3 regions of the Variovorax rhizosphaerae genome follow, and region 3 is predicted to be linked to each of the others. Evidence: predicted binding sites of a transcription regulator. Region 3 holds the regulator's gene; each other region holds the start of a gene.

Region 1 (3,246 bases), on a different contig from region 3:
GAAGCAGAGGATTGCCGCGCCAATCCCGCCCGTGATCCATGCGCGCTTGCGCAGTGCCGCGAGCGCGCCTTGCCCGGGGCGGTCCGACACCAGGAAGGGCCGGTCGCCATGGCCCTTCCACACGACGCGTGCATCCGGCGGCAGCACGGGCGGTGCCGCATCGCGAGAGGCACGCGGCCGCATGCGCGCCGTGCCGATCCCGGTGAGCATGTCGATGAAGCCGATGAACACCGCCAGCACGATGCGCATGAATGCGGGCGCAGCCGCCACGACATTGCGCCGCCATGCGCCCGTGCGGATCGCGTCGACGATGCGCTCCAGCCGGCCAGGCGCCAGCGACGCCGGCACATTGCGGCGCAGGTCGAGCGTGCCGATCACGTAGAGCGTGGCGCCGACCTCCACGCACTCCTCGGTCACGCGCAGCCGCTGCCCGCCATGCCACGGGAAGCCCAGCGTGTCGAGCAGCGCGATGCCGCGCGGCGGCAGCGTGTCCTTGTCGGACTCCCAACTGCGCAGGTCCAGCAGCAGTTCCGCGCCGTTGAGCCACACGGTCGCGGTGCCGGTCTCGTCGCCGATGTCGATCGACTCGACGCTGCCGCCGTGGCGCGAGGCCACGCGTCGCCAGCCGCCGCTGTCTTCGCTGTCGCTCTCGTACCAGACCCACGCCGCCACGTCCCACCAGGCGCACGCGCGGCCGGTGATGGCAGCGCGGGTCGGCGTGGCGGTCTCGGCGGGCGCCTCGATATGCACCAGTCCCACGCGCGCGCGACCGACCTTCGCCGCCGCCATGCCCTCCGCAGCCTTGCAATCGCCCAGCATGCGCAGGCCGCGGCGCAGCAGCCATCCGCCGCCCACGAGCCCCGCGGGAACCAGCACGAAGGGCGTGAGCAGCAGCGCGAGCAGCAGGATCGCCAGCACCAGCATGCCGAGCACGGCGACGACGATGCCGGCCACCTTGAGCCCGCTCCATTCCTGCGACTGCGTGCCCATGCGCTGCTGCGCTTCCTTCAGCGGCAGGCCTTCGCCGAGCCAGCGTGTGCCGAGGCGTTCGCGCACGGCGGCCAGGAGGGCATCGCGGTCGGCGCCGGGTGGGGGCAGGCGGCGCATGAAGGCAATTTCGACATCGTCCCTGCGCGTGAGCACCAGCCACTCCATCTGCGTCGGCACCCATTTCGGCAGGTCGGGCCCGCCGCGGCCGCCCATGCCTTGCATTGTGGCGGTGCTGCCCTCCTGGATGGTGCGCCAGCCCACCGTCGCGTTGTCGCCCGCGAGCGGATCGTCGGATTCGTAGAACAGCGCGTCGTCGGTGATCGTGTACGTCGAATGCGTCTCGCCAAGCGGCGTTTGCACCGTGAAAGTCCAGCGTTGGGCCATGCGTACTCCGTGCGGAATCGGCGTTGCGCATCATAGGCAGGCCTTGCGAAAACGTGCTGCCGGCCAACAGCCGCGCAGACTGGCACGCCGTTTGCATCGAGCCTTGTACACAAGACAGGATGCTTGATGATGGTGCATGACAAGGTCTCGCTCGCCGAGCCCGATTCGACGACGGATGCCACGCCGGCCGCGGCCTGGATTTCGCGCTTCAGCGCGCCGATGCAGGCGACGGGCCGGGGCGCGCTGGACGGCCTTCGATTCGCGATCAAGGACAACATCGACGCGGCAGGCGTCGAAACCACCGCCGGCTGCCCCGCTTTCGGGCGCACCGCGAAGCAGCATGCACACGTCGTGGGCCGCCTGCTCGATGCCGGTGCGAGCCTCGTCGGCAAGACCAACCTCGACCAGTTCGCCTGCGGCCTCAACGGCACGCGCTCGCCCTACGGCGCGGTGCCCAACAGCTTCGATGCGCGCTATGTGTCGGGCGGCTCCAGTTCGGGATCGGCGTATGTGGTCGCGACGGGGGAGGTCGACTTCGCGCTCGGCACCGACACGGCGGGTTCCGGCCGCGTGCCCGCCGGGCTCAACAACATCGTCGGGCTCAAGCCAAGCAAGGGCCTGATCAGCGCGCACGGCGTGGTGCCGGCCGCGCAGAGCGTGGACTGCGTTTCCATCTTCGCGCCGACGGTGGGCATGGCGGTGAAGGCGCTGCAGGCGGCGATGGGCCTCGATGCGAAAGACCCGTTCTCGCGGTCGCTGCAACTCAGGCGCATGCCGCTGCCGGCGCGCTTCAGCTTCGGGGTGCCGTCGCAGCTGGAGTTCTACAGTGACGCGCTCTCGGCGGAAGCCTTCGACGACGCCATCGAGCGCCTCGAATCGCTGGGAGGCCAGCGCGTGGCCATCGATTACGCACCGCTGGCCGAGGCCGCATCGCTGCTCTACGGCAGTGCATTGGTGGCCGAGCGCTACGCCGCGGTGCGCGAATTCTTCGACGCGCACGAGGACGAGGTGATCGAGCCGGTGCGCAGCATCCTCGCCGGCGGCCGCGACTTCAGCGCCGCCGACCTCTACGACGCGCAGGTGAAGCTGCGTGCGCTCCGCCAGCGCGTCGCACCGATGTGGAACAACATCGACGTGCTGCTGGTGCCGACCGCGCCCTGCCACTGCACCATCGAGGCAATGCGCGCCGATCCGGTCGAGCGCAATCGCGAGCTCGGCGCGTACACCAACTTCGTCAACCTGCTCGACTATGCGGCGCTGTCGGTGCCGAGCTCGATCCGGCCCGATGGGCTGCCCTTCGGCATCACGCTGATCGGCCCCTGCGCCAGCGACCTGCAACTGGCCGAGCTGGGGCAGCGCTTCCACCACGCGACCGGGCTCACCATCGGTGCGACCGGCCGCGCGCTGCCGCCGATGGTGCAACTGTTGCCTGCCAGCGCCGACACGGTGCGCGTCGCGGTCGTCGGTGCCCACTTGTCGGGCATGCCACTGAACGGTCAGTTGCGCGAACGCGGTGCGCGGCTGGTGCTGGAAACAGAAAGTTCGCCCGACTACCGCCTCTACGCATTGCCCGGCACGGTGCCACCCAAGCCCGGCATGTTGCGCGTCGCGCCCGGCACCGGCGCCCCGATCAAGCTGGAAGTGTGGGAACTGCCCTCTGCGCACTACGGCAGCTTCGTCGCACTCATTCCAGCGCCGCTCGGCATCGGCACGCTGACGCTGGCCGACGGCAGCAGCGTGCAGGGATTCGTCTGCGAGCCGCTGGCGCTCGAAGGCGCGGAAGACATCACCCATCACGGCGGCTGGCGCCGGTACATCGCATCGAGACAAGCCTCCGCAGGTTGATCCCTGCGTCCATCCGAATTCATTTCT
Region 2 (3,246 bases), on a different contig from region 3:
GCGAAGGCGCCCACGATCAGCGTGCAGGTGATGCCGGCGAAGGTGGCCTGGAAAGCCGCGAACAACAGTTCAGGGATGTAGACACCCTTGCTGAAGGTCGCGCCGGGTGCGAAGACGCCCGTGGCCGGATCGAAGATCCCCTTCATGAACAGCCGGTCGAACCCGCCGATGAAGGAGTTGCCCTCGGTGAACGCCAGGCTGTAGCCGTAGATGAGCCACAACACCACGATCATCGAGAACGTGACCATCACCTGCATCAGGATCGACAGCATGTTCTTGCTGCGGACCAGGCCGCCGTAGAACAGGGCCAGGCCCGGCACGGTCATCATGATGACCAGCAGCGTGGAGACCATCATCCAGGCGGTGTCGCCCTTGTTGAAGCTGGGGGCGGTTGCGGCGGCGGCGTCGGCCGGCGCGGCGGTTGCAGCGGCGGCGGGTGCAGCAGCTGCGGGCGCCGTGGCGGCGGGGGCTGCCGTGGCAGCGGGCGCCGTGGCTTCGGCGGCTGGCGCCGGCGACTGGGCAAAGCCCGAGAAGCTGGCGGTCAGTACGCCCACGCCTAGCGCGAGGGAGATCAGCAACTTTTTCATTGGGGTGTTCTTTCGTGCCTTGAAATGCTTGAAATCAGAGGGCTTCGCGACCGGTTTCACCGGTACGGATGCGCACGACCTGCTCGAGGTCGTACACGAAGATCTTGCCGTCGCCGATCTTGCCGGTGCGGGCTGCGCCCTCGACGGCTTCGATCACGCGCTCGACCAGGTCGTCCGCCACGGCGGCTTCGATCTTGACCTTGGGCAGGAAGTCCACCACGTACTCCGCACCGCGGTACAGCTCGGTGTGGCCCTTCTGCCGGCCAAAGCCCTTGACCTCGGTCACGGTGATGCCCTGCACGCCGATGGTCGAGAGTGCTTCGCGCACCTCGTCCAGCTTGAAGGGTTTGATGATGGCTGTGACCAGCTTCATGGTTCTGTTACTCCTGAGGAAATATGGATGGCTCGACCCCTGCAAGGGCCGGGCCTGCTTTTCGTTTTTCTTAGAACGTCTTGGTCAGCGTCGCGATGAAGCGGGCCTTGTTCGGCGAGTAGGTCGTCGCGCCGATCGGGCCGAAGCCGAGGTCGATGCCGGGGTTGTTGGCCACGGCATAGGTGTTCTTGTGGTTGGCGCCTTGCACCGAACCCGCCAGCGACAGGCCGCCGCCGAAGTCCCAGCTCGCGCCGACGTTGTAGTCCATGTAGTTGCTGTAGCCTAGGCTCTTGATGTCCGAGGACATGAAGGTGTAGCCAATGGCCGCCTTCAACGTGAGGCTGGTCAGCACGGTCTTGCTGTACGACAGGTTCAGGTAACCCGTGTTCTGGCCCTTCAGGCCCGAGCCGCCCTTGTGGCCGGCATAGTTGAAGTAGTCCTTCGACACGGTGTGCGAGTACTTGGCGGTGAAGCCGCCGATGGCTTCGTCGGACCAGGTGGCCGCACCGTAGATTTCGGTCGTGTTGCCGGCCGTATTGCCCGAGTAGTAGTACTGCAGCACGCCGAAGTCGAGGTCGACCGGGCCGGCCTTGAACTTGTAGCCGCCGTAGAAGTCGCTCTCGATGCTGTTGCCCGGGAGCCAGTTGACGCTGGAGTTCCAGTTGCCCAGGTAGAAGCCGCTGGCATGCGCATAGTCGAAACCGCCCTGGATGGCGGGCTTGAACCAGCTGGTCTTGACCGGGGTGGTGAAGCCGCTGCTGATCATGTCCTGGTCCTGGCCGCGGAACTTGTAGTTGGTCGTGAGCGAGACGTTGGCCGTGATCGGCGAGACGACGGGTGCGGCAGCAGCCGGCTCTGCCGCTGGGGTGCTCTGGGCGAAAGCGGCGCCCGACGTTGCGAGCGTGGTGGCCAGTGCAACCAAAGCCTTGGCAGTGTGACGGTGCATCATCGAGGGAACTCCTACGTATATTTGAAAGGTTGGGAAACCCTTCAAAGCAGGGAGCGTGCCAAAGTGATGCGATCGATGCTGGATAACCCCGAGGGCATTCACAAACACTCACAACTGACGGGCAAAATCGTTACGGAAGTGTTTCGACGCAGAAGCGTGGAACTGAAAAGTAAACAAGAGCGCACCACAGCGGTGGATGCACCGTTTTGGTGAGGGAGAGGAAATGAGTCTGTCTTTGGTGCAAAGCCGTGCTTTGCTGGGCCTGGAAGCGGCCAGCGTCACGGTTGAGGTGCATCTGGCCAATGGATTACCCAGTTTTACGCTGGTCGGGCTGGCCGATGTGGAAGTGAAGGAGGCGCGCGAACGCGTGCGCTCGGCCATCCAGAACGCGGGGCTGGAGTTTCCGAACAACAAGAAGATCGTCGTGAACCTGGCCCCGGCGGACCTGCCCAAGGACTCCGGGCGTTTCGACCTGCCGATTGCGCTGGGCATCCTGGCCGCCAGCGGGCAGGTCGATGCGGCGAAGCTGGCGGGGCATGAGTTTGCCGGCGAGCTGTCGTTGTCCGGCCATCTGCGGCCGGTGCGCGGGGCGTTGGCGATGGCGTTGGCGCTGCACAGCCGGGGCATTGCGACCCGATTGGTGCTGCCAGCCGAGAGCGCGCAGGAGGCGGCGCTGGTGCCCGGCTCGGAGGTGTATGGTGCGCGGCATTTGCTGGACGTTGCGCGGCGGTTTCTGCCAGCGGGTGCGGACGATCCGCTTCAGGTCGAAGCGGGAGAGGACGGCTGGATGCGCGTTGTTCCGGAAGCCGGTACTTACGTTCCAAGCTATCCGGACTTGTCTGACGTGAAAGGGCAAGCCGGCGCCAAGCGTGCACTGGAGATCGCGGCGGCGGGCGGGCACAGCCTGCTGATGGTCGGGCCGCCGGGCTCGGGCAAGTCGATGCTGGCCCAGCGCTTTGCCGGATTGCTGCCGGCGATGTCGGTGGACGAGGCGCTGGAAAGCGCGGCGGTGTCGAGCCTGGCCGGGCGCTTCGCGGTCGACCGGTGGGGCGTTCGGCCAACTTGTGCGCCGCACCATTCCGCAAGTGCGGTGGCATTGGTGGGCGGTGGCTCCCCTCCTCGGCCTGGAGAAATCTCCCTCGCGCATCACGGCATTTTGTTTTTGGATGAGTTCCCGGAATTTCAGCGGGCCGCGCTGGAAGCGCTGCGCGAGCCCCTGGAGACCGGCACCATCACCATCGCACGGGCCGCACGACGCTCCGAATTCCCCGCGCGCTTCCAGCTCATCGCCGCGATGAACCCCTGCCCTTGCGGCTTCTCGGGCTCGCCGCTGAAAG
Region 3 (3,246 bases):
GCGTGCAAGCCCAGACCGGCCTGCGCGAATCGGAGCAGGCACAAGCCGAACGGCTGCGCTTCTTCTCGGCGGCCAATCACGACCTGCGCCAACCCGTGATGGCGATCGGCCTGCAGGCCGAAGTGCTGCGCCAGCAACTCGACGCCCACACGCCCACGCACCTTGTGCAGCAGACCGTGATCGCGCTCTCGCAAGCCCAGCAGGCGCTGGAAGGCTTGACCAACCAGCTCCTCGAGATCGGCCGCATCGAGGCCGCCGCTGACCCGCTGAAGCCCGGCCCGGTCGCGCTGGGGCCGATGCTGCGCGAACTGGCCCGCCACTCCACGCGCGTGCGGGTGCGCTGCCCCGCCAGCGCGCTGGCCTGGACCGATGCCGTGGCGCTGCGCCGCGTGCTCGGCAACCTGACCGACAACGCGCTCAAGTTTGCGCCGCAAGGCCGCGTGCTGCTGGCGGTGCGGCGCGGCCACACCGGCGCGACGTGGCGCGTGGAGGTGCGCGACAACGGCATCGGCATTGCGCCGGACATGCAGCAGCGCGTGTTCGGCGACTTCGAGCAGATCGGCAACGTGGAGCGCAACCTGCAGCGCGGGCACGGGCTGGGCCTGGCCATCGTGCGCCGACTGGCCGATCGTCTGGGCTTCCAGGTCACGCTACGCTCGGCGCCGGGGCGTGGCTCGGTGTTCGGCTTCGAACTGGAGGCGGCGCCAGCCGACCTGGTGCTGCCGGAAAGCACCGGCGCCGAATCGAACGCCGTCCACGTGCAGCCGCTGCGCCCCGGCCTGGCCGTGCTGGTGGTGGAGGACAACACCGTGGTCGCCGACAGCATCGCCGCGCTGCTGCGCCACTGGCTCGCGGAACCGCGCGTGTATGCCAATGCATCGGAAGCGCTGGCGCTGGCGGACTTGGATTCGATCGACGTGGCACTGTGCGACATCCGGCTGCCAGGCGACCTGGACGGCGTCGCACTTGCGGACCTGCTGCAGAACCAGCGGCCGGACCTGACGATCGCGCTGGTGTCGGCGGACATCGAGCCGGTGACGCAGCGGATGGCAAGGCAGCGGGGGTGGCATGCGTTGCGGAAACCGGTGCAGGCGGCGGAACTTCGGGCGGTGTTGGCGGCTGCACAGGCGGGAGTTCACCCTTGACTCCCATGCAATGGCAATGTGCATGCGAACTCCTGACACCCGCTCCTGAGGGGCCACAGGATTGACGGCCCAAGGGGCGCCGCCGACCGTCCATTTGCGTTAGGTCGACCGCCTCGACTGACTTCAGGCAGGCAACCGCATCCGCCAAGCCGGTCGGGCGCCAACGCCAACGCCAACGCCAGCACCCGTACCGGCGCCAGCGCCAGCGAGTCCTACAGCGCCTTGCGCAAATTCGCAGGCGCAATCCGCAGCGCCTCGCGGTACTTCGCCACCGTTCGGCGCGCGCACTCGATCCCCTGCTCCTTCAGCATGTCCGAGATCTGGCTGTCCGACAGCGGCTTCTTGATGTTCTCGCTGGTCACGAACTGCTTGATCAGCGCCCGCACCGCCGTGCTCGATGCGTTGCCGCCCGTCTCCGTGCCCAAGGCCGAGCCAAAGAAGTACTTGAGCTCCACCGTGCCGTAGGGCGTCGCCATGTACTTGGCGGTCGTCACGCGGCTGATGGTCGATTCATGCAGGCCGAGTTCGTCGGCGATCTCGCGCAGCACCAGCGGACGCATCGCCAGTTCGCCGTGCACGAAGAAGTTCTTCTGCCGCTCGACGATGGCATTGCTCACGCGCAGGATGGTGTCGAAGCGCTGCTGGATGTTCTTGATGAACCAGCGCGCCTCCTGCAGCCGCTGCGACAGCGCCTGGCTGCCCTCGCCCTTGTGCGCCTTCAGCGCGCCGGCATAGATGTCGTGCACGCGCAGGCGCGGCATCACGTCCGGGTTGAGCATCACGCGGAACTTGAGCGAGGCGCCACGGCCGGTGCGGGTGACGATCACGTCCGGCACGACCACGTTGCGCTCGACGTCGACAAAACGCCGGCCCGGCTTGGGCTCCAGCCGCGCGATGAGCTGCATCGCGCCGCGCACCAGGTCTTCGTTGCTCTTGGTCAGCGTGGCCAGGCGCTTGAAGTCGCGGCGGGCCAGCAGCTCCATCGGCAGCTTGCAGATGGCGATGGCGACCTTGCGCACTTGCGCCTCGTCCTCGCATTCATCTTCATCGGCCAGGGCACGCAGCTGGATCGCCAGGCATTCGCCCAGGTCGCGCGCACCCACGCCGACCGGCTCCAGGCTTTGCAGCAGGCCCAACGCCATCTGGAAGCGATGCACCAGTTCGTCGAATTCGTCGTTGTCGTTGCCGGCCAGGCCGGAGGCCAGCGCGGGCAGCGAGTCCTCCAGGTAGCCGTCGTCGTTGAGCGACTCGATCAGGAAGCTCAGCGCGGCGCGGTCGGTTTCGTCCAGGCGCAGGCCCAGCGCCTGTCGGTGCAGGAAGGCCTGCAGCGACTCCTGGCTGCGCGCCAGCTCGGTGGCGTCGGCGCGCTCGTCACCGCCGAGGTTGTTGGCACGCGCGGGGGCGTCGCCGCCCCATTCGCTGTCGTCGGGCACCATGTCGACGGTGCCGTCGCCACCCCAGTCGGGCTCGCCGTCGGAGACGCCGTCGGCGGCCGCATCAGCAGTGGCTGAATCCGCGTCGTTCGATACCGTGGCCGCTGCGGTCGCCGGGCCGTCCGCCCCATTGGCGGCAGGCGGGGTGGCGAAATCGTCGTCACGCGGCGGTGGCGCGTCGGCGGTCTCGAGACCGAACTCTTCCCGCACGGCCTCCTCCGCGGTGCGCTCGAGGAACGGGTTGTCGTCGAGCATCTGCTCGACTTCCTGGCTCAGTTCCAGCGTCGACAGTTGCAGCAGCCGGATCGACTGCTGCAATTGGGGCGTCAGTGCCAGGTGCTGCGATACGCGCAGCGACAGGCCTTGCTTCATGCCGAGGCCCCTACATTCTGAAATGCTCGCCGAGGTACACCCTGCGTACCTCCGCGTTGTCGACGATCTCCGAAGGCGTGCCTTGTGCCAGCACTTGCCCGTCGCTGATGATGAAAGCGTGATCGCAGATGCCCAGCGTCTCCCGCACGTTGTGGTCCGTGATGAGCACGCCGATGCCGCGCCCCTTCAGGAAGCTGATGATCCGCTGGATCTCGATCACCGCGATCGGGTCGATCCCCGCGAAGGGCTCGTCCAGCAGGATGAAGCGCGGCTGCGTCGCCAGCGCCCGCGCGATT

The links. The regulator sigma-54, encoded in region 3, starts transcription at its own class of promoters, with help from an activator protein. The targets are predictions, from matches to a motif close to TGGCANGNAANCTGCTTT.
Region 1: a site for sigma-54 is predicted at 1,455-1,472, ahead of atzF (allophanate hydrolase). Genes of this name have one in related genera too.
Region 2: a site for sigma-54 is predicted at 1,953-1,970, ahead of WKW82_RS02505 (TorF family putative porin). Genes of this name have one in related genera too.

The regions. Positions count from the first base shown of each region.
Region 1 is NZ_JBBKZT010000001.1:724,949-728,194, forward strand. Features, by position in the region: gene WKW82_RS03240 (hypothetical protein) at 1-1,374, opposite strand, end outside; gene atzF (allophanate hydrolase) at 1,501-3,219, shown strand.
Region 2 is NZ_JBBKZT010000001.1:569,928-573,173, reverse strand. Features, by position in the region: gene WKW82_RS02515 (ammonium transporter) at 1-587, opposite strand, end outside; gene glnK (P-II family nitrogen regulator) at 622-960, opposite strand; gene WKW82_RS02505 (TorF family putative porin) at 1,031-1,909, opposite strand; gene WKW82_RS02500 (YifB family Mg chelatase-like AAA ATPase) at 2,133-3,246, shown strand, end outside.
Region 3 is NZ_JBBKZT010000010.1:212,910-216,155, forward strand. Features, by position in the region: gene WKW82_RS22280 (ATP-binding response regulator) at 1-1,145, shown strand, start outside; gene rpoN (RNA polymerase factor sigma-54) at 1,358-2,950, opposite strand; gene lptB (LPS export ABC transporter ATP-binding protein) at 2,961-3,246, opposite strand, start outside.